Regions from separate parts of the Halomonas sp. I1 genome, predicted to be linked through region 3. Evidence: predicted binding sites of a transcription regulator. Region 3 holds the regulator's gene; each other region holds the start of a gene.
The links. Region 3 encodes PhoB, which activates phosphate uptake and scavenging genes when phosphate is short. Its sites were predicted from a motif close to TGTCATANNNNTGTCANA; they were not measured.
Positions count from the first base shown of each region.

Region 1: the regulator PhoB is predicted to act here: its motif matches at 4,455-4,472, upstream of RSO41_RS03775 (glycosyltransferase family 1 protein).
Region 2: the regulator PhoB is predicted to act here: its motif matches at 5,073-5,090, upstream of RSO41_RS05710 (glycosyltransferase family 1 protein).

Region 1 is NZ_JAVXUS010000002.1:155,129-162,248, forward strand. It holds gene RSO41_RS03755 (LysR family transcriptional regulator) at 1-447, shown strand, start outside; gene RSO41_RS03760 (acetoacetate--CoA ligase) at 579-2,528, shown strand; gene RSO41_RS03765 (acetyltransferase) at 2,682-3,551, shown strand; gene RSO41_RS03770 (murein hydrolase activator EnvC family protein) at 3,500-4,423, shown strand; gene RSO41_RS03775 (glycosyltransferase family 1 protein) at 4,535-5,692, shown strand; gene RSO41_RS03780 (phosphatase PAP2 family protein) at 5,664-6,206, shown strand; gene RSO41_RS03785 (alpha-ketoglutarate-dependent dioxygenase AlkB family protein) at 6,231-6,860, shown strand; gene gcvT (glycine cleavage system aminomethyltransferase GcvT) at 7,057-7,120, opposite strand, start outside.
Region 2 is NZ_JAVXUS010000003.1:48,529-55,648, forward strand. It holds gene RSO41_RS05690 (SIS domain-containing protein) at 1-949, opposite strand, end outside; gene RSO41_RS05695 (N-acetylglucosamine-6-phosphate deacetylase) at 933-2,054, opposite strand; gene RSO41_RS05700 (GntR family transcriptional regulator) at 2,100-2,834, opposite strand; gene RSO41_RS05705 (exoribonuclease II) at 3,069-5,009, shown strand; gene RSO41_RS05710 (glycosyltransferase family 1 protein) at 5,138-6,256, shown strand; gene RSO41_RS05715 (lysylphosphatidylglycerol synthase transmembrane domain-containing protein) at 6,249-7,120, shown strand, end outside.
Region 3 is NZ_JAVXUS010000001.1:288,984-296,103, reverse strand. It holds gene pstA (phosphate ABC transporter permease PstA) at 1-317, shown strand, start outside; gene pstB (phosphate ABC transporter ATP-binding protein PstB) at 348-1,160, shown strand; gene phoU (phosphate signaling complex protein PhoU) at 1,185-1,907, shown strand; gene cysZ (sulfate transporter CysZ) at 1,994-2,743, shown strand; gene phoR (phosphate regulon sensor histidine kinase PhoR) at 2,767-4,089, opposite strand; gene phoB (phosphate regulon transcriptional regulator PhoB) at 4,091-4,780, opposite strand; gene ubiA (4-hydroxybenzoate octaprenyltransferase) at 4,889-5,782, opposite strand; gene RSO41_RS01340 (chorismate--pyruvate lyase family protein) at 6,000-6,479, opposite strand; gene RSO41_RS01335 (NAD(P)/FAD-dependent oxidoreductase) at 6,642-7,120, shown strand, end outside.

The DNA.
Region 1 (7,120 bases), on a different contig from region 3:
GTCGACCCTCTCTTCGTGGACCGCTTCGTCGCCGTCGTGCCCGCCGATTCCCCGCTCGCCGACCGCGATGACCTCGACTGGACCCAGCTGTTGACGCAGGATTTCATCACCTTGCAACGTCCCTCCATGGTGCGGCGGATGCTCGAACGTCGCCTCGCCGATGACGGCATTTCACTGGCAGTGGCCTTCGAGAGCCATCAGTTGACCACGGTGGGACGCATGGTGGCCGATGGCCTGGGGGTCAGCGCCGTACCATCGCTGTGTATCGATCAGATGCACGAGCTCGGTGCACGCTGCCTGCCACTGCATTCCCCAATCATCGAACGGCCGGTCGGCGTACTCTCGCCGAGAACCGGTGAGCTCTCGGTGGCCGCCCAGGCACTGCGCAACGTGCTTCGCGATGGCGTCACGCCGCCGACGCTGGCGACCCCGGGGACCCGGCGCTGAATGCCATCGCCTGTATCACCTCCCCATGACGCGATCGACACGCTCAGGCTGCTAAGCTTGGGAAACGCTGAATAAATCGCCGGCGCCCGCCGCCCGGCACACGTCGTCCGAGACCCGATGAGAGGAACGACATGAAGGCTCCACTCTGGCAACCCTCCTCCGAGTCCATCGCTGCCACGCACATGGCGGCCCTGATGCGCCGCATCGAGGCCGAACATGGCGCGCAGCTCCGTGATTACGCTGACCTCCATGCCTGGAGCGTCGAACACCCCGATGACTTCTGGTCTCTGCTCTGGGACAGTTTCGAGATCGTCGCCGAGCACCGCGGGGAGTCGGTGCTCGAGGCTGCCGATGCCATGCCGGGGGCACGCTGGTTTCCCGAGGCTCGCCTCAACTTCGCCGCCAACCTGCTGCGGCGCCGCGACAAGGCACCGGCCCTGATCGCCCACGATGAGCGTGGACGCCGTCGCGAGCTGAGCCATGCCGAACTCTATCGACGCGTCGCCCGACTCGCCCGGGCGCTGCGCGACGACGGCGTTGAGCCGGGCGATCGGGTCGCCGGTTTCGTCCCCAACAGCGAGCACGCCGTAATCGCCATGCTGGCGACAGCAAGCCTCGGCGCCGTCTGGTCGTCCTGCTCGCCGGACTTCGGCTTTCAGGGCGTTCTCGACCGCTTCGGCCAGATCACTCCCCGGGTATTGATCGCCGCCGATGGCTACACCTGGAACGGCAAGCCCATCGATACCCGCCCTCGACTGGGCGAGATCGCCCGCGCCCTCGATGGGCTCGACAGCCTGGTGGTGTTCCCCTTCCTCGAGGAAAGCCCGTCGCTGGACGACATTCCCGGCGCAGTGGCCTGGGATGACTACCTCGACAATGACGCCGAGGAAATCGACTTCCTCCCGCGGCCCTTCGACCACCCGCTCTACATTCTCTACTCATCGGGCACCACCGGCACACCCAAGTGCATCGTCCACAGTGCCGGCGGCACCCTGCTCCAGCATCTCAAGGAACACCGCCTGCATACCGACCTGTCGGCCTCGGATACCCTCTTCTACTACACCACCTGCGGCTGGATGATGTGGAACTGGCTAGTGTCCGGACTGGCCAGTGGTGCGACCCTGGTACTGTTCGATGGCGCCGCCTTCGCTCCCGACACCGAGGTCCTGTGGCGAATCGCCGCCCGCGAAGGCATCACGGTATTCGGGACCAGCGCCCGCTACCTGGCCGCCTGCGAGAAAGAAGGGCTCGCCCCCGGGCGAGATCACGACCTGACATCGCTGCGCGCCATCCTCTCCACGGGCTCGGCGCTGTCTCACGAGTCCTTCGACTATGTCTACCGCGACATCAAGCACGACCTCTTGCTGGCTTCGATATCCGGCGGCACCGATATCGTTTCCTGCTTTGCCCTGGGGTGCCCGATACGCCCGGTCCACCGGGGCCAACTGCAATGCCGAGGTCTGGGCATGGCCGTGGACGTCTTCGACGACGACGGGCGACCGCTGCGCGGCGAAAAGGGCGAGCTCGTCTGCACCCGTCCCTTCCCCGCGATGCCGATCGGATTCTGGAACGACCCGGATGGCGAACGCTATCACGACGCCTATTTCGCTACCTTTCCCGGTATCTGGGCTCACGGCGATTACGCCGAGATCACCCCGGAGGATGGTGTGATCATCCACGGCCGCTCCGATGCCGTGCTTAACCCCGGTGGAGTCAGAATCGGTACCGCCGAGATCTATCGTCAGGTCGAGAAGGTCGAGGAGGTACTGGAGTCACTGTGCATCGGCCAGGAATGGGGCGACGATATCCGCGTGGTGCTGTTCGTACGGTTACGAGACGACCTGACCCTCGATGACGCCCTGCGCGACGAGATCCGGACGACCATTCGCGCCAATACCACCCCTCGACATGTGCCGGCCCGCATCATCCAGGTCGACGACCTGCCGCGCACGCTCTCGGGAAAGCTCGTCGAACTGGCAGTCCGCAACGTGGTCCATGGCCGCCCGGTCAAGAACCGCGAGGCCCTGGCCAACCCCGAGGCGTTGTCGCTGTTCGAGTCGTTGCCCGAGTTGCGCGACTGATCCGCCGTACCCCGGGGCAGGGCTATCGTCGTCAAGCGTTGTCGCTCGGGCTGCCCCAACGGCGATCGCCCTACCTCTCGGGGATCTCGCCTGGCGACCAGGCACATTCTCCATTAGCATTGCGGGCTGATGACGCTCATGGAGGTAACCGGCATGTCGACCCTGAAAGGGATCGTCAGCCTGCTGCTGCTGACTCTCAACACCCTGTTCTGGGCGATGCCGCTGGTCGCGCTCACCCTGCTCAAGCTCGTCACCCCGGGGCGCCCCTTGCGAAGGCGGGTACTCGCGGGGCTCAATGCCGTCGCCCGCTGGTGGCTGGACGTCAACCTCTGGTGGATGCGCCGCTGGCTGTCACCCCGTCTGGATCTTGAGCTGCCCGACGGTCTGAGTCGCGACGACTGGTGGCTGGTGCTTTCCAACCATCGCAGCTGGACCGATATCTTCGTGTTGCTGATGGCCCTGCATCGGCGCATCCCCATGCCGCACTTCTTCGTCAAGCGCCAGTTGATCTGGATCCCCGTCGTCGGACTGGCCTTCTGGGCCCTGGAGTTTCCGATGCTCAGGCGCCTGACCCGGGAACAACGCGAACGTCACCCTCACCTGGCGCGCCGCGATCGCGAAGCCACCGAGCGCATGTGTCGCCATGCCCGAGAGCGCCCCATCGCCATCTACAACTTCGTCGAAGGCACCCGGTTCACGCCTGCCAAGCATGCCGCCCGTCATAGCCCTTACCGGCACCTGCTCCCGCCCAGGGCCGGCGGCATCGCCCAGGTCGTCGGCTTGCTCGGCAACCGGCTCGGCGGCATCCTCGATGTCACCTTGAGCTACGATACCCCCGACCCGCACTTCTGGCGATTCCTGTGCGGCCAGGAGGGGCTCATCCACCTCCGGGCACGCCATCTCTCGGTGCCCGACTGGATGCAGACCGGCGACTATCACCAAGACTCGAACTACAAGGAACGCTTCCACTCATGGCTCAACGCCCTGTGGCAGGCAAAGGACGCCGCCCTCGATTCGCGCTGATACTGCTGTTCACCCTGTTGGCCGGCTGCGCCGGCCAGCCTTCGACATCGAACGACGCCAGCGACGCGACCCGCGGCGCCCATGCCGGCATCGCCGGCGAGTGGGTCTCCATCCGCCGCGGCGACACCCTGGGCAGCATTGCCCAGCGTGCCGAGGTCCCGCTCGTCAGGCTGCAACGCTTCAATCCGGGTATCGACCCGCGGGGACTGGCTGTCGGTCAACGCGTCCTCGTGCCCGGCCAACGAGAACGCGCTCCCTCCGGGGGCCCCTATCGCTATCAGATACGTCCCGGCGATACCTTTACCTCGGTGGCACGTCGCTTCGGCGCCGTCCCGGAGCGCGTGGTCGCGGCAAATGCCGGCGTCACCCCCACCGACCTCAAGGTCGGCCAATTGATCCAGGTCCCCCTTGGTGACACCGCTTCCTCGAGCGGCAGCACGGCATCGAACCCGCCACCCACGACGCCGGCTCGCCTGCCCGACCCCGGCACCATGCCCGATGACGCCAAGGGGTGGCCCTGGCCACTCGACGACTATGACGTGACGCGGCGTTTCGGCAAGGATGCCCACGGGACCCTGCAACCCATGTTGCTGGCCACCGGCGAGTCGGCGCGCGCCAAGGCCGTGGCCGATGGGCAAGTGCGTTTCGCCGACAGCATGCGCCAGCTCGGCCAGGTCGTCATCGTCCATCACCCGGGCAACTTGCAGAGCGTGTATGCCCGATGCGATCGGCTGTTCGTCGACAGCGGTCAGGACGTCGACCGCGGTACCCCGCTATGCGTCGTCGCAAAGGCCGACAGCGGTCGCCACGAGCTGCTGTTCGACATGCGCCACGGTGGCAAGCCGATGGACCCCCTCGAAGTACTGCGCTGAAGGCGGCCGCGTCATCGGCTCTTCATCTTGCTGTCGCCCGGCTGTCATCGACACCGGGCATGGTCGGTGCCAAAGGACGCCATTCCGGCGCCGGACGGCACGAGGATCGACATGCGCATCTGCCTGGTCAGCGAAACCTGGTCACCGGATATCAACGGTGTCGCCCATACCCTGAACCAATTGAGCGCCGAGCTGCTGAGGCGCAACGCGACCCTGCAGCTGGTACGCCCCGCCCCCGCCGGGCCGAAGCACCCGGCCGACGGCATGAGTGCCGAACTTCAGGTCAGGGGATTCTCGATGCCGGGGTATCGCGAGGTGCGTCTCGGCTTGCCGGCGGGCCGGCGCCTGCAGCGCTTCTGGACGGAAACGCGCCCCGACGTCATCTATGTGGCCACCGAGGGACCTCTGGGCTGGTCAGCACTGCGCACGGCCGAACGGCTCGACATCCCCGTCGTCAGTGGCTGGCACACCAACTTCGATCACTACTGCCGCGACTACGGCATCGGCTGGCTTTCACCACTGGTCACACGACGCCTGCGCCATTTCCACAATCGCTGTGCCGGCACCCTGGTGCCGACGCACCGACAGGCCTCGGAGCTGACCTCGAAGGGGTTCGAGAATGTCCGCGTCATGGCGCGAGGCATCGACGGCGAGGCCTTTTCGCCGGCACATCGCAGCCCCGACCTTCGCGAAAGCTGGCGCAGCGACGAGCACCGACCGGTAGCCCTCTACGTCGGCCGGCTGGCGCCGGAGAAGAACCTCGACCTGCTGCGCGATACCTTCGCCGCCATGCTGGCGGCCCGGCCCGAAATGAGCATCGTGGTGGTCGGTGATGGCCCGGGCCGAAGCAGCATGGAAAAAGCCCTGCCCGATGTCCACTTCACCGGTTTCATCGACCCGCAGAGCCTGGCTCGGCACTATGCCAGCGCCGATCTCTTCATCTTCCCGTCGATCTCCGAGACATGGGGCAATGTGGTGCTCGAGGCCATGGCCAGCGGCCTGGCCGTCATCGCCTTTCGCCATGCCGCCGGGGCCGAACTCATCAACGACGACATCAACGGCGTCAGCCTGACCGTCGGCGACGATGACGGCTTCCGTGACGCCGCCGTTGCCCTCAGCCAGCAGCCGGCACGCTACGCTCGGCTGGGCCGGGCGGCCCGTGAACGGGCGCTGCAATACCGTTGGCCCGCCATCACCGACGACTTCCTCGCCGCACTGAACCTCGCCCGGGAGGTGTCCGATGAGACCACGCACCCCTGCCGTGTTTGAACGGCTCGACCTGCTGGAATGGCAACTCTGCCAATGGATGGCCGGTTTCAGCATCTATCGACGTTGGCTGGCGACCTTGAGGCTGGCCAGCCGGGCCGGAGACTGGTCGCTCTGGGTGGGACTGATACTGCTGCAGCCCCTGTTCCATGACGGGCCGGCAGGCTGGCGCCTGATGGCCCAGTACGTCATCACGGCTCTGGCCGCCATCGCCTTCTATCGACTGGTCAAGACCCGGCTGTGTCGCGAGCGCCCTTTCATCACCTTTCGCACCATTGCCTGCAATGAACCGGCCCGGGACCGCTACAGCTTTCCCAGCGGTCATACCATGCATGCGGTCATGTTTCTGGCACTGACCGCCATGCATACTCCCTGGCTCGCCCCCTGGCTGCTGCCGATCGTTTCCTTGATCGCCATTTCACGCGTCGGACTCGGCCTGCACTACATCAGCGATGTCCTCGCCGGTGCCGCCATCGGTTACGCCTTTGCGATGGGTAGCCTGCACCTGGCCGGCTGAGGCACGCCGTGGCATGCTGAGCGCATGTCACGCTTGCTCCATGAAAGTGGCGGCGAGATCCTGCTGGATTCGCCGCCGCTGATCCGTCATGCGGCGTTGCTGGACGATGCCGATGCCACGACGGCCCTGCATCGTCTCGACGCCGACCTCGACTGGCAGTGTCCGACCCTGCGGCTGTATGGGCGCGAACACCCGATTCCCCGTCGGCAGGTCTGGATGGGCGATGCCGGCTATCGCTACTCGGGCCGGCATTTCTCGCCGGCCCCCTGGCATCCCGACGTGCTCGGTATTCGTGATGCCGTCCGGCGGCGTCTGGCCATCGGTGGCGTCAAGGCGCGCTTCAACAGCGTGCTGCTCAACCGGTACGCCGATGGCCAGGACCGCATGGGCTGGCACAGCGACAATGAGCCTGAACTCGGCGAATCTCCCTTGATCGCTGCCGTGAGCCTGGGCGCCGATCGTCCCCTGCGATTTCGCTGGAAGGACCGACATGCCCCGGCCTTCAATGTCGATCAGCCCCACGGCAGCCTGTTGCTGATGGGAGCCGGCGTACAGTCGCGGCTCGAACACAGCCTGCCCACCCGACGACACCGGGGGCTACGGATCAGCCTGACGTTCCGCTGGATCGACCCACCGGCGACGACGCGTACTTAGCGTTTCCTTAGCCCCATGGCGAATGACCCTCGCTTCGTCTTATCCCCGGCGCTCATTAGCATTGAACGCTTGAGAATACGCTCTTGGGCGCCATATTCGATCAATCCCGGATAAAAAAACGGCCACCCTCGAGGGCAGCCGTTCTGTTCGTCACCATTTCAATGGTAGATAACGGTATAATTCGCAGCCGCGATCATCAACCGCGATAATAGCCCGGCTTCACGAAGGGCATTCTGGTCACCGTCATCGGCAAGCGCTTG
Region 2 (7,120 bases), on a different contig from region 3:
CTGCCGCCATTCGATAGAAGCTCTGAATCACCGACAGCGGTTGCAGGTCCTCGTGGCCGGCATCGCTCAACGTCAGATGGCGTCGAGCCACCGTCTCGTCGGCGGCCAGCAGTACCCGGGCGCCGAGTTCGCCGAGCCAGTCGGCGAGCTCCAGCAGCCCGGCCTGCTCGGCGCCGGGCGGCGCGAATACCAGCACCGGATAGCCTGTTTCGACCAGGGCCATGGGACCGTGACGTACCTCGGCGCCGCTGAACGGCTCGGCCTGGATCGCGCAGGTCTCCTTGAACTTGAGGGCCGCCTCCTGGGCCACCGCCAGGCCGGCACCGCGCCCGATCACCATCAGGCGGTCGGCATCGGCAAGCGTCTCGACCGCCTCGCTCCAGTCCTGATCGGCTGCCCGGCTCAGGCATTCCGGCAAGGCATCCAGGGCGGCCAGCAAATCTCGGTCCTGGGTCCAGTGGGCCAGCAGCTGGGCGGCGGCGGAGAGCGTCGCCAGGTAGCTCTTGGTAGCCGCCACGCTGCGCTCTTCGCCGGCGAACAAGGGCACCTCGACGTCACTGGCCCGACCCAGCGGCGATTGCGGCGTGTTGACCAGCGCCAGGGTGCGCGCACCGCCCCGCGACAGCGCCTCCTGAGTGGCGACCAGGTCCGGACTCTGGCCGGACTGCGAGATCGCCACCGCCAGTTGCCCGTCGAGGCGCCAGGGCGCCCTGGCCAGCGTCGACAGCGACGGCGGCAGCGAGGCCACCGGAATGCCCAGACGCTTCATGCAGAGATAGGCAAAGTAGGCCGCCGCGTGATCGGAACTGCCCCGGGCCACGGTCATGCCGCCGGTCGGCGGCCCCTCGCGGAGTTGCGCCCCCAGCGACGCCAGCACCTCGGCGTTGCGCAGCAGTTGACCGCGAATGCGTTCCGGGGCATTGCGCGCTTCTTCAAGCATCAGTGACATGAGCGTCTCCTTCGACGACGAGCCGGCCGCCGACATGGACGGCTCTCAGGTTCAAGCGGGAATCCAGTTCCACCAGATCGGCATGGGCCCCCTCGGCCAGACGACCGAGGTCATGGCGCCCCAGGAAATCGGCGGGATAACGGGAAAGTCGGTGGGAGGCCTCGGCCAGCGTCTGGCCGAGACCGACCAGGTTGCGCAACGCCTGATCCATGGTCAGGGTGCTCCCCGCCAGGGTGCCATCGGCCAAGCGCACGCCACCCAGACACTTGGTGACCGCCTGCTCGCCGAGGCGATATTCGCCATCGGGCATACCCGCCGCGGCAGTGGAGTCGGTCACCGCATAGAGATGCGGGATACAGCGCAGGGCGGCGCGAATGGCACCAGGATGTACGTGCAGCAGATCGGGGATCAGTTCGGCGTATTCCGCATGCGCCATGGCCGCCCCGACCATGCCGGGCTTGCGGTGATGCAGCCCGGACATGGCATTGAAGAGGTGGGTGAAGCCGCGAGCGCCATGCTCCAGCGCCGCCACGCCCTCCTCATAGCTGCCCAGGGTATGACCGACCTGCACGCGAACGCCTCGCTCGCTGAGCTCACGGATCAGCGTCAGGTGACCGGCCAGTTCCGGTGCCAGGGTCAGCAACACGATCGGTGCCAGCCGGCGCAGTTCCTCGACGTCCTCGAGCACACCGGGCCGGGCGTGGGACGGCTGGGCACCGAGCTTGCCCGGATTGATGTAAGGGCCTTCCAGGTGTACCCCCAGCACGCGACTGGCTTCCGGGTCCGGTGCCTCCAGATAGGACCCGACATCCCCCAGCACGCGCCGGGTATCGCCATCCGGCGCCGTCATGGTGGTGGCCAGCAGGCTGGTGGTACCGAAGCGCACATGCGTGCGCGCCACCGTGGCCACCGCCGTACCGCCTTCCATGACATCGGCACCGCCCCCACCGTGCACGTGCAGGTCGATGAAACCCGGCAGCAGGCGCGGCAGGTCGTTGTCCTCGGGATCGACCGGCTCCCCGTCGATGCGGCTGATGCGCCCGTCGTGCCAGTGCAGCTCGCCGAGCCGCCAGCCGTCGGGTGTCAGGATGTTGCCGTAACGCATGGTATCTCCCGGTGTTCTCTCGACATCAGATCTCGACGTCGGGTCTCAACGTGTCAGCTCGACAATGAAGTCGTAATAGTCGGTACGGCAGTAGGTGACCGTCAGCTCCGCCGGCGTGCCGTCGGCCAGATAGCCCTGACGGGTCACCTTGAGCAGCGCCTGGCCCTCCGGCACCTCGGCCAGCCCCGCCAGTTCGGCGTCGGCATTGACCGCCGTGACGTGCTGTAGGGCCCGCGCCACCGGCCGCCCCGCGTCCTCCAGAAAGGCATACAACGAGTCTTCCACCTTCTGGGGATCACCGAGTACCGACTGCGGCAGGCAGCTCTCCTCCACCGCCATCACTACGCCATCGGCCAGTCGCAGGCGCTTGAGACGCGCGACGCGGGCATCGCCGCCCAGGCCGAGGCGCAGGCTCTCGTCGGCCGAGGGAGCGGCCAGACTTCGTGACAGCCAGCGCGAACGTGGCGTGAAACCACGCTGGGTCAGCATTTCGGTGAAGCTCGCCAGGCGCGTCAGGGGTTGGTTGAGGCGTGGCGTAATGAAGGTGCCGGACCCTCGGGTACGGCGGATCAGCCCGCGCTCGGCCAACCGGTCCAGGGCCTTGCGGGCCGTGATCCGCGAGACATCCAACGACTCGGCCAGGGCCCGCTCGGAGGGAAGGGCCTCGCCGGCCTGCCAGGCGCCCTCCTCGATGGCGTCTTCCAGCCGGCTCGCCAGCTGGTGGTACAGCGGCGTGGACAGGTCGGGGTCGAGTCGCAGTTGTTGAAATCGACGATCCATGGTCGCTCTCGTGACGTATCGATATAGGACCAATATAGACCAACAACAATACCAATCAAATACCACTTGTCTTATACCTTGGTCCCCCAACCCTCGCTAAACAGCGTGATGCCCCCCCCTCACGGTGGATCAGCCTCGCTGGATGGCACTATCCGCGAGGGCCCTGCGCCGTGATTGGCGTGGGCCGGCGGAATCCGTATAGTGGCTCCCTTATCCCGCCATTCGATCGTTATCATGCTGCAGAACAACTCGGCGCTTGCTCAGCTCAAGCAACAGATTCGCGACAACACGCCTCGAGTCGAAGGCGTGATCAAGGCCACCGAGCGTGGCTTCGGCTTCCTCGAAACCGAGGATGGCACGTCCTACTTCGTGCCACCGCCCGCCATGAAGCAGGTACTGCATGGCGACCGGGTCGAGGCCGTCCTTCACGAGGAAGGCGAGAAGACCTCGGCGGAGCCGGATACCCTGATCGAGCAGGGGCTGGAACGTTTCATTGCCCGGGTCCGCAAGCGTGATGGTCGCCTGGCAGTGATTCCCGACCACCCTTCGATCAGCAATGCCCTCAAGGCACGCGTCAAGCGCAGCCTCGACGAAGCGTCGCTGGACGAGGGCGACTGGGTCGTGGCTCGCCTCGTGCGGCACCCGCTCAAGCCGGACGACCGTGCCTTCTTCACCCAGATCGACGAGCTGGTCACCAAGCACGACAATCCGGCCGCCCCCTGGCGCGTGACCCTGGCTCGCCATGCCCTGGAACAGGCCAGCCCAGAGGCCGGTGATGACTGGCCGCTGCACGATGAAGGCCTTCAGCGCGAAGATCTTACCGAGGCGCCCTTCTTCACCATCGATGACGCCAAGACCCGGGACATGGACGACGCCCTGCGTATCGAGCCCCGGGACAATGGAGGCTGGCGCCTGACCGTGGCCATCGCCGACCCCACCGCCTATGTCGTGGAAGGCGATGGCGTCGACCTGGAAGCACGCACCCGCGCCTTCACCGTCTATTTGCCCGGACAGAACGTCACCATGCTGCCGGAACGCCTGGCCGACGACCTCTGCTCGCTGTGGGAAGGCCAGGACCGCCCTTCCCTGGCCTGCGCCCTGGATGTGGAGGCCGACGGCTCGCTCGGTGACTATCGTTTCTTCGCCGCGACGGTCCGTTCCCATGCGCGACTGGCCTATGACGACGTCTCCGACTGGCTGGAAGGCCAGGGCCAGTGGAAGCCCGAGGCAGGCATCGGCGAGCAGCTCGAAGCACTACGCGATCTGACCGAGGCACGAACCGCCTGGCGCGCCGAACATGCCCTGGTCTTCAAGGACCGACCGGACTACGTCTTCGACCTGGACGATGCCGGCAATGTGCTGAACATCCGCACCGAGCAGCGACGCATCGCCAACCGCATGATCGAGGAATCGATGATCGCGGCCAATGCCTGCTGCGCGCATCTGCTGGCCGAGCATGTGGGCCATGGCATCTTCAATGTCCACCGCGCCTTCGAACCGGAAAAGGCCGAAGCCGCCCGCGACTTCCTGGCCGACCAGGACATCGAGGTCGCGCTGGAAGCGCTCACCGAGCTGCCACGCTACAAGGAGCTCAAGCGAGAGCTGGAAGGGCGTGACGACCCCTGGCTCGATGCGCGACTGCGCCGCTTCCAGGGCTTCACCAGCATGTCCGCCCGCCCCGGTCCGCACTTCGGTCTTGGCTTGGCGGCCTATGCCACCTGGACCTCGCCGATCCGCAAGTACGGCGATATGGTCAACCACCGCCTGATCAAGCGCGTACTAAAGGGAGAACAGGCCCCGGCAGAAGCCAGCCTCGAGCTCACCGAGCAGTTGACCGAACGCCGTCGCCTGAACCGCATGGCCGAGCGCGACGTCAAGGACTGGCTCTATGTTCGCTACCTCGGCCCGCACGCCGAATCCGGCGACGCCTTCGACGCCGAGATCATCGCCATCAACCGCGGCGGCATGCGGGTGCGCTTGACGGCCAACGGCGCGACCGCCTTTGTGCCCGCCCCGCTGATGCACAGCGACCGGGACAAGGTGGTCATCGACGACAAGGAAGGCCGCATCCAGATCGAGGGCGAGGAACGCTTCAAGCTCGGTGACCCGGTCCGGATCGCCTTGACCGAAGCCCGCGAGGAGACCCGCTCGCTGGTCGGCCGACCCGCCGACTGAGCGAACGCCTCTCGCCCGATGCGACACGAACGGCGGCCCTCGGGCCGCCGTCTTGTTTTCGGCTGTCGTCGAACTGTCGTAAATGATGCCTAGGCTGGGGACAGGTATCGGCATTCCGGGAGGGTCCCTTGCATCTCGTCGACGTCACCATGTTCCACGCCCCCGCCAGCGGCGGCGTGCGTACCTACCTGAGCGCCAAGCACCACTGTCTGTCCATCCACGACAACATCCGCACCAGCCTGCTGGTACCCGGCGCCGAGCGCGATGCCCTCGGTGGCCTGCATACCCTGCCCGCCTTGCGACTGCCCCTGGGCCAGGGGTACCGCTTTCCCTTGCGCCGTCGCCCCTGGCAAGACGCCTTGGCGGCCATGTCCCCCGACCTGATCGAGGCCGGCGACCCCTATGTCACCGCCTGGGCCTCCCTGGAAGCCGGACAGCGACTCGGCGTGCCGGTCGTGGGGTTCTATCACTCCGACCTGCCACGCCTGATGGGGGATCGCTTTGGCGGCGCAGTGAGGCATCGGCTGAAAAAGTATGTGGCCGATCTCTACGGGCGGTTCGACAGCGTGATGGCCCCCTGCCGGGCCATGGCCGAACGCCTCGAGTCATGGGGCGTGGAAGGGGTACGAACCCAGCCCCTCGGCGTAGATCTGGAGACCTTCCGACCGGACCGTGCCGATCCAGACCTGCGCGCCAACCTCGGCCTGTCCGACCAGACCCGCCTGCTGGCCTTCGCCGGCCGCAACTCCCGGGAAAAGAATGTCGATGTGCTGCTCCAGGTGATGCAAAGACTCGGCTCCCCTTACCACCTGCTGCTGATGGGGCCGGGCATGCCGACCCGGGTTCCCGACAATGTCACCGTTGTGCCCCGCTGCTGCGACAGCCGCGAGGTGGCCCGCACCCTGGCCAGTGCCGATGCCATGATTCACGCCGGTACCCGGGAAACCTTCGGCCTGGTGGCACTGGAGGCCATGGCCTGTGGCTTGCCGGTCGTCGCCGCCCGAGCCGGCGCCTTGATCGAGAATGTCCCGCTGGGCGGTGGCATTCTCTGCGAGCCGCTGGATGCGGCGGACATGGCCCGGGCGGTAGAAGAACTGTTCCTCAACGACGTCGAAGCGAGTGGTCGGCACGCGCATCGTTACGTCGAGCGCCGCTTCGGCTGGAAGAACGTCATTGACGGCCTGCTCGACCACTACACGACCCTGACACCCGGAGCGGACGAGTCCGGCCTTTCGCGGCATGGCTGAGCGACTGGCTCGACCGCGCAGGGAACGCAGCCTGCTGGCCCGCTGGGGCTGGCTGGGGCTGGCCCTGTCCATGGCCCTGGTGGTGCCCTGGTTGCTGGGCGGCGAGAACGTCGTCGATGTCCTGGTCGAGTTCCCGATCGACATGCTGGGCCTGATGCTGGTCATGACCATGACCTGCTGGAACCTCAACGCCCTTCGTCTGCGTCTGCTGCTGGACGGCCGCGCCGGCCGACTCGGCCAGGGCGAGGCACTGGCCATCGAGATGGCCGCCAAGTTCGCCCTCTGCGCCACCCCCGGCGGCAGCGGCGGTGCCGTCACCTTGCTGGCCCTGCTGGCCAGGCGCGGTTTCTCGCCGTCGCGGGGATCGGCAATCTTCCTGGTCGACCAGGGCTGCGACATGCTGTTCTTCCTGGCGATACTCGGCGTGCTGGCAAGCATCTCGCTGGGCGGCAATGTGGTCTGGCCCCACCAGGGGCTGCTGGCCATCGCCATGCTGGGCCTGGTCGGTCTCATGCTGCTGGTCGGTCTGTCGATCCTGAGACTCCCCCGGCTACTGCGCCAACGCCCGAGCCTGTGGTTACGACGCCTGTCTCCCCGCCGTCGCCGCTGGCTGGCCCGGCGACTCATCGGCTGCCGTCGTGCATTGATCGCCACACTCTGCCTGCCACCCACCCGGCTGGCGGCCATCCTTGGCCTGTGTGCGGCACACTGGCTACTGCGTTATAGCCTGCTGTACCTGGCCGTGCTCGGCGTGGGCGGCCAGGTGGAGTGGGCCTGGACCTTCCTGACCCAGATGCTGGCCATGGCAGCCAGCCAGGTCAGCATCCTGCCCGGCGGTGCCGGTGCCGCCGAACTCGGCGTCGG
Region 3 (7,120 bases):
TGCTGACCGGAATGATCCTGGCGGTGGCGCGCGCCGCCGGTGAGGTGGCGCCCTTGATGCTGGTCGGTGTCGCCAAGCTGGCGCCCCAGGTCCCGGTGGATGGCGAGTTTCCCTTCCTCCATCTTGAGAGGAAGTTCATGCATCTGGGCTACCACATCTTCGATGCTGCCTTCCATGGCGGCGATGTCCAGGCGGCGATGCCGTTGATCTATGCCACGGCATTGTTGCTGGTCCTGGTGATTCTGGTGCTTAACCTGACTGCAATATTTCTGCGTCATCATTTGAGATCGCGCCACGGTACCCTCCCGAAATATTGAGGTGGCACCGTCGCGCCAAGGGGACCCTTGATGTCTGTCATGCAGGAGACGCGATCCTCGCCGGGCGCGTTCATCGATTTCAGCCCCGATGCCACGAGTCTGGAGATTCGCGGCTTCGGCTTGCGCTACGGCGACAAGCCGGCGCTCGCCGATCTGACGTTGCGGGTACCGCGCCACCGGGTCACGGCTTTCATCGGCCCTTCGGGGTGCGGCAAGTCGACGCTGCTGCGCGCGCTCAATCGACTGCATGACCTCAACGAGGAGGTGGCGTGGGAAGGCGAGATCCGTCTCGAGGGACAGGATATTCATGCTCCCGAGGTGGCGGTGGCCGAATTGCGTCGACGGGTAGGGATGGTCTTCCAGGCGCCCAACCCCTTCCCCATGTCGATCTACGACAATGTGGCCTTCGGGCTGCGGCTGCAGGGCAGAATGCCCAAGCGTCGTGTCGACGACATCGTCGAGTGGGCGCTGCGCTCGTCGGCGCTGTGGGACGAGGTGAAGGATCGCTTGCGGGCCTCCGCCTGGTCGTTGTCCGGGGGGCAGCAGCAACGCCTGGTGATCGCCCGCACCCTGGCCGTGGGGCCTGAGGTGCTGCTGCTCGACGAGCCGGCTTCGGCGCTGGACCCGATCTCCACGCTGAAGGTTGAGGAACTGATCCGCAATCTGAAATCGAGCCTGACCCTGGTGCTGGTCACGCACAACATGCAGCAGGCAGCACGAGTCTCGGACTACACCGCCTTTCTGCAGAACGGCGAACTGGTGGAATACGCCCCCACCGATACCCTGTTCACCAATCCGCGCCTCGCGCGTACCGAGAACTACATCACCGGACGCATGGCCTGATGGCCCTGCTCCCAGGAGAGTCTGATGGACATCACCAGCGATATTCACAGCCAGCATATTTCTCGCCAGTTCAATCATGAGCTCGAGGAACTCAAGACCCACCTGATGGCCATGGGTGGCCTGGTCGAGAAGCAGGTACAGGATGCGGTGGGCGCCTTGCTCGAAGCCGATTCCTCCCTGGCCGAACGGGTGGTGGACAATGATCGCGCCGTCAACGACATGCAGATCAAGATCGATGACGAGTGCACACGGGTACTGGCTCGCCGCCAGCCTGCGGCATCGGACCTGCGTCTGGTACTGGCGGTGATCCGCGCCGCCTCCGACCTGGAGCGCATCGGTGACGAGGCCAGCAAGATTGCCCGCAATGCCATCGAGCTGATCGAGAACAACGTCGGAAACCGCGGCTTCGTCGAAGTTCGCATCATCAGCGAGCATGTTCGGCGCATGATGCGCGATGCCCTGACCTCCTTCGCCCGTTTCGATACCGAACTGGCGTTGCAGGTCGTGCAGGAGGACGAACAGGTCGACAGCGAGTATCAGACCGCCATGCGTTCGCTGATGACCTTCATGATGGAAGATGCCCGCGCCATTTCACCGGTGCTCGGCATCATGTGGATCCTGCGAGCCCTGGAGCGTGTCGGCGATCACGCCAACAACCTGGCCGAGTATGTGGTCTATCTGGTCAAGGGACTCGACATCCGCCATACGGATCCGGATGATCTCGATCAGGAGCTCGGCGAGCGCTGAAACCGCCTTCGCCGGGTCATGCCTGAAGACATGGGCCGTCGCCACGAGCGGCGGCCGTTTTCGTCGTGATCGAGGATGTGAAACCGATGCTGGATGCCTTCACGGCGCTGTCTCGAGGGACCCGCCTGGTCTACTCGCGGGGACTGCGCCGCTATGTGTTTCTGCCGATACTCGTCAACCTGCTGGTCTATGGGAGCATGTTGACCTATGTGCTGGGCCATTTCGGTGGCTGGCTGGATGGCTGGATGGCGATGGTACCGGGATGGCTCGACTGGCTCTCCTGGCTGATATGGCCATTGTTCGTGATCAGTCTGGTCCTGATCGTGTTCTTTACCTTCACCCTGGTGACGCACCTGATCGCCGCGCCCTTCTATGGTTTCCTGGCGGAAAAGGTCGAGATCCAGGTCACCGGACGTGCGCCCCTGGATGATCGCGGCCTGGTACGTGCTGCCATCGATGCCCTCGGTCGCGAGCTGGTCAAGCTGGCCTATATCCTGCCGCGCATGGCGATTTTGTTCGTGATCAGTTGGATCCCCGTGATCAATCTGATCGCGCCGCTGTTGTGGGCCGCCTTCACGGCCTGGACCGTGGCCATCACCTATCTCGACTACCCCATGGACAACAACAAGGTGAGCTTCGCCGACATGCGTCGACGACTGGCGGCGCGTCGCTGGCCGACTCTCACTTATGGGGGCTGGGTGACGCTGATCACCTGGGTGCCCCTGGCCAATCTCTTCCTGCTGCCCGGTGCCGTGGCCGCCGCGGTGTTGATGTGGGATCGCTATTACCGGGCGCTGACACCCGACGCCGGTCGAGCCGCTCCACCGGTGCGCTGAACGAGCGCAGGACATGCCCTGGATCAGGCCCGCCGCTGGCGATCCCCCTTGTCGTCGGCGGCGGCCAGTCGTTCGCCGGGGAACACGCAGCGAAAGGTGGCACCTTCGCCGGGGTGGGAGTCGATCTCGAGTCGTGCGCCGTGGCGCAGCAGCACGTGCTTGACGATGGCCAGACCCAGGCCGGTACCGCCGGTGGCGGTGCTGCGGCCCTTGTCGACCCGATAGAAGCGCTCGGTGAGGCGCGGAATGTGGTGAGGGTCGATGCCTTCGCCATCGTCCTCCACCTCCAGGCAGGCGCCGTCCGGGTGGCTCGTCCAGCGCAGGACGATATGGGCCTGCTCCCCGGCGTAGCGCACGGCGTTGAAGGCGAGGTTGGAGAGGGCGCTGTGGATTTCCTTCTCGCTGCCGACCAGGCGGCGTGAGTCGTCGATCTCGACATCGAGGTGGTGACGACCGTCGGAAAGCGCCTCGGCATCGCGGCGGATATTGTCCAGCAGACCGGCAAGCTCGATGGGCGTATCGTCCTGGCCACCCTGATCGATCTCGAGTCGCGACAGCAGCAGCAGGTCGTTGACCAGGTTCTGCATGCGCGTCGTCTGGCTGCGCATCTGCTCGAAACCTCGCCCCAGTCGGCCGGGCAACTGGTCGGCCATGTCGCCATAGGTTTCCAGATAGCCGCTCAGCACCGTCAGCGGCGTGCGCAGCTCATGGGACACGTTGGCGACGAAGTCGCGTCGCATCTGTTCGAGACGATGCAGGCGGGTGATATCGCGAGCCATCACCAGGCGTTCGTCGTCGCCGTAGAGCGTAATCTGGAACTGCAGGATCATCTGCTCGTCGATGGGAGAGCTCAGCGTCAGGGGCTCGCGGTAGTCCCGGGCCTGGAAATAATCGACGAAGCGCGGATCGCGCAGCAGGTTGGTGATGTGCTGACCGCGATCATGGGCAGGTTTCAACCCCAGCATGCGTTCGGCGGCACTGTTCCACCATTCCATGTCGCCGTGACGGTCGAGCATGACCACGCTGTCGCGCATCGCCTCGGAGGATTCCTGAATCCGTCTCAGGGTGTCGCGCAGGCGCCGTTGCGTGATGCGCTGACCCTTCTGATAACGGTACAGGCGATCGAACAGCTCGCCCCACAAGCCGGAGGCGGCGGGCGGTTCGTCATGAGGATGATGGGCCAGCCATTCGTGCAGAGCGTGAAGCTGGCGCAGCTGATAGGCCAGCTGGAGCGCCAGGGCTACCGCGATGCCGGCGCCGATGGCCGAGAAGGGCCAGCCGATCAGCGCGCCGATGGCGGTCAGTCCCGCCAGACGCCATAGTTCGCGTTTCCAGAGCCGCCTCACGTCAGCCCTTGGCGGAGAAACGGTAGCCCGTGCCTCGCACGGTCTGGATCAACTGCTGATAGGGGTCGCCCAGTGCCTTGCGCAGGCGGCGAATGTGCACGTCCACGGTACGTTCCTCGACATAGACATTGCCCCCCCAGACCTGGTCGAGCAGTTGCCCCCGGGTGTAGGCGCGTTCCTGATGGGTCATGAAGAACTGCAACAGCCGATACTCGGTGGGGCCGACTTCCAGGGACTTGCCGTCGACGCTGACGCGGTGGCTGACCGGGTCGAGCAGCAGGCCATCGACTTCCACCGGGTCCTCGACGCCGTGGGGCGTCGAGCGGCGCAGCACTGCCTTGAGCCGGGCCACCAGCTCCCGGGGCGAGAAGGGTTTGGTGATGTAGTCGTCGGCGCCGGCATCGAGGCCCTGGATCTTGTTGTCTTCCTCGCTCTTGGCGGTGAGCATGATGAGCGGCAGTTCGGCGGTGGTCTCCTCGCGCTTCAGGCGGCGCGCGAGCTCGATACCGCTGGTGCCGGGCATCATCCAGTCGAGCAGCACCAGGTCGGGCTGGTGGTCGACGATCATGGCGTGGGCGGCCTGAGCATTGTCCGCCTCGAGGACGTGATAGTCGGCCATCTCCAGCGCGACGGCGATCATTTCGCGGATCGGCGCTTCATCATCGACGATCAGTACGGTCTTGGCGGTCATCCCGGGGCCTCATGGTCAAGGTCAATGACAAGTCGGTGACGATGACAGCATTTCCTTATGACAATACCGTGACAGTCGCGTCTTGTCGCCTGCCTGTTCATGATGATGTCAGCCGCCGAGCGATGGCCACCATGACAGCCCGATACCGGCAAATACCAGCAGGCCCGACCAGTGGTTGTTGAGAAATGCCTGGAAGCAGCGGTCGCGATCCCGGTCACGAATCAGCCGCTGCTGGTGCACGAAGGTCGCCGCCATGGCGGCGAGCCCCAGCCAGAAGAAAAGGCCCAGTTCCAGGGCGTGGCCCACCTTGGCCAGCAGCGCCAGAGTGACCAGCTGCAGCAGACCGATCATCAGCTTGTCGGCGCGGCCGAACAGTACGGCAGTGGACTTGATGCCGATCTTCAGATCGTCGTCCCGGTCGACCATGGCATATTCGGTGTCATAGGCCACGGTCCAGGCCACGTTGGCGGCCAGCAGCAGCCAGGCCTCGGCAGGGACATGGCCGAGCACCGCGCCGAACGCCATGGGAATGCCCCAGGAGAAGGCCGCCCCTAGAAAGACCTGGGGCAGGTGGGTATAGCGCTTCATGAAGGGATAGATGAAGGCCAGAAAGACGCCGCCGACCGACAGCATCACCGTGAAGGGGTTGGTGAGCCACACCAGAGCGAAGGCGAGCAGCACCAGGGTCACGAAGAGGCCCTTAGCTTCCCGCTCGCTGATTCTCCCCGTGGCCAGAGGCCGGTTGCGGGTGCGTTTGACGTGGCCGTCGAAATGGCGGTCGGCGTAATCGTTGACCACGCAGCCCGCGGCACGCATCAGATAGACGCCGGCGACGAAGACCAGCACGATTTTGCGCTCGGGAACGCCCTGGGCGGCCATCCACAGCGCCCAGAGGGTCGGCCACATCAGCAGCCAGGTGCCGATGGGGCGGTCGAGGCGAGTGAGGTGCAGGAAGTCGGGCAGTCGGGCCAGCCCGGAAGGGCGCATCAGGGATGAATCCATCAGGTTCTCTCGCATGGAGGAGGCCTTGTCGCGGTCGGTTTCTGAAAGTTCTTAGCCTAAGGAAGCGCTGATTTATGTCGCGAGCAACGAGAGACTGGTTCGTCGCCGGAACGCAATAACCGCAGTTTACACGATAGTAAATGAGGATTTGACCGGGCTCGCGCACGAGTACCGCCGGCGGCCAGGCTATCGAGCGCAGTAATAAATCAGTGTTTTCTTAACGTGAAGGCAAGCCAAGATCATCCACCATGGCCTGCTGAAAGAACTCCTGGACGAGCACCATCAAGCGGTCGTGTCGCAGCACCGAGCGACGCCCCCAGGGGCCCTCGGCGTCGTGGAAGGGGCCCGGGCTCGCGCAGATCTCGATCGGGCCGCGTTCGAGGTCCGGTTGGCGGAACAGCCAGCTGCCCATGGACCGTTCGCCGAGTCGTTCCAGCCGGTGCTGGCTGTGGGAGGCGCTCAGCGGAGCCACCGAGCGGGCCATGACCCAGGGGCGTTCGTCGAGGCACAGCGCCACTTCGCGTACCCAGGCGAGGCGGTGTGTCGCCAGGCCCAGTGCCAGGGCCTCGTCGCGATGCGGGTAGCCATGGCGTTGATCGAGTAACCGAACCCGGAAGCGGCGCGGCTGGCCGGCGTCGATCAAGCGTTCGGTCAGCGAGTCCCGGGTGGCAAGCCAGTCCCACCAGCCGGGGCTCATGTCCGGACGGGCAGCCGCCAGGGGGCGCCATCGAGGTTCGAGTGATGGGCCATTGCGCAATTCGTGCTCTCCGCGTCCAATCCTGAGGGCAGCTAGTGTACCATGGCGGGTCGATATTCCGCTCCGTGGTGGGCCATGGCGGCCCGTGCAACGAGGATTTCCATGACCGCTCCCCTGACCCTTATCGGCTCCGGCATGGCCGGTCTCGGCCTGGTGCGCCAGTTGCGCGCCCTGCAGCCGGAGCGGCCGATCACGCTGATTACCGGCGACAGCGGTGACGACTACTCCAAGCCGATGTTGTCCACCGGCTTCGCCAAGCGCCTGCCCCCCGAGCGACTGGCCAGTCGCTCTGCCCTTGAGGTGGCCGAAGCGCTCGATGTGGTCGTGCGCACCTGGACTCGGGTCGATGCCATCGACCCGTCAGGGCGTCATCTGAGCATTGGTACCGAGCGCCTGCCCTATGACGAGCTGGTGCTGGCTACCGGCGCGGTGCCCACGCCGCCTTTCGCGATTCCCGAGGCCCTGGCCGACCGGGTCTTTACCATCAATGATCTCGATGACTATCGTGCCTTCCACGCCGCCCTGGCGGCGTTGGGCAGGCCGGCGAGGGTCGCCGTCGTCGGCATCGGCCTGGTGGGATG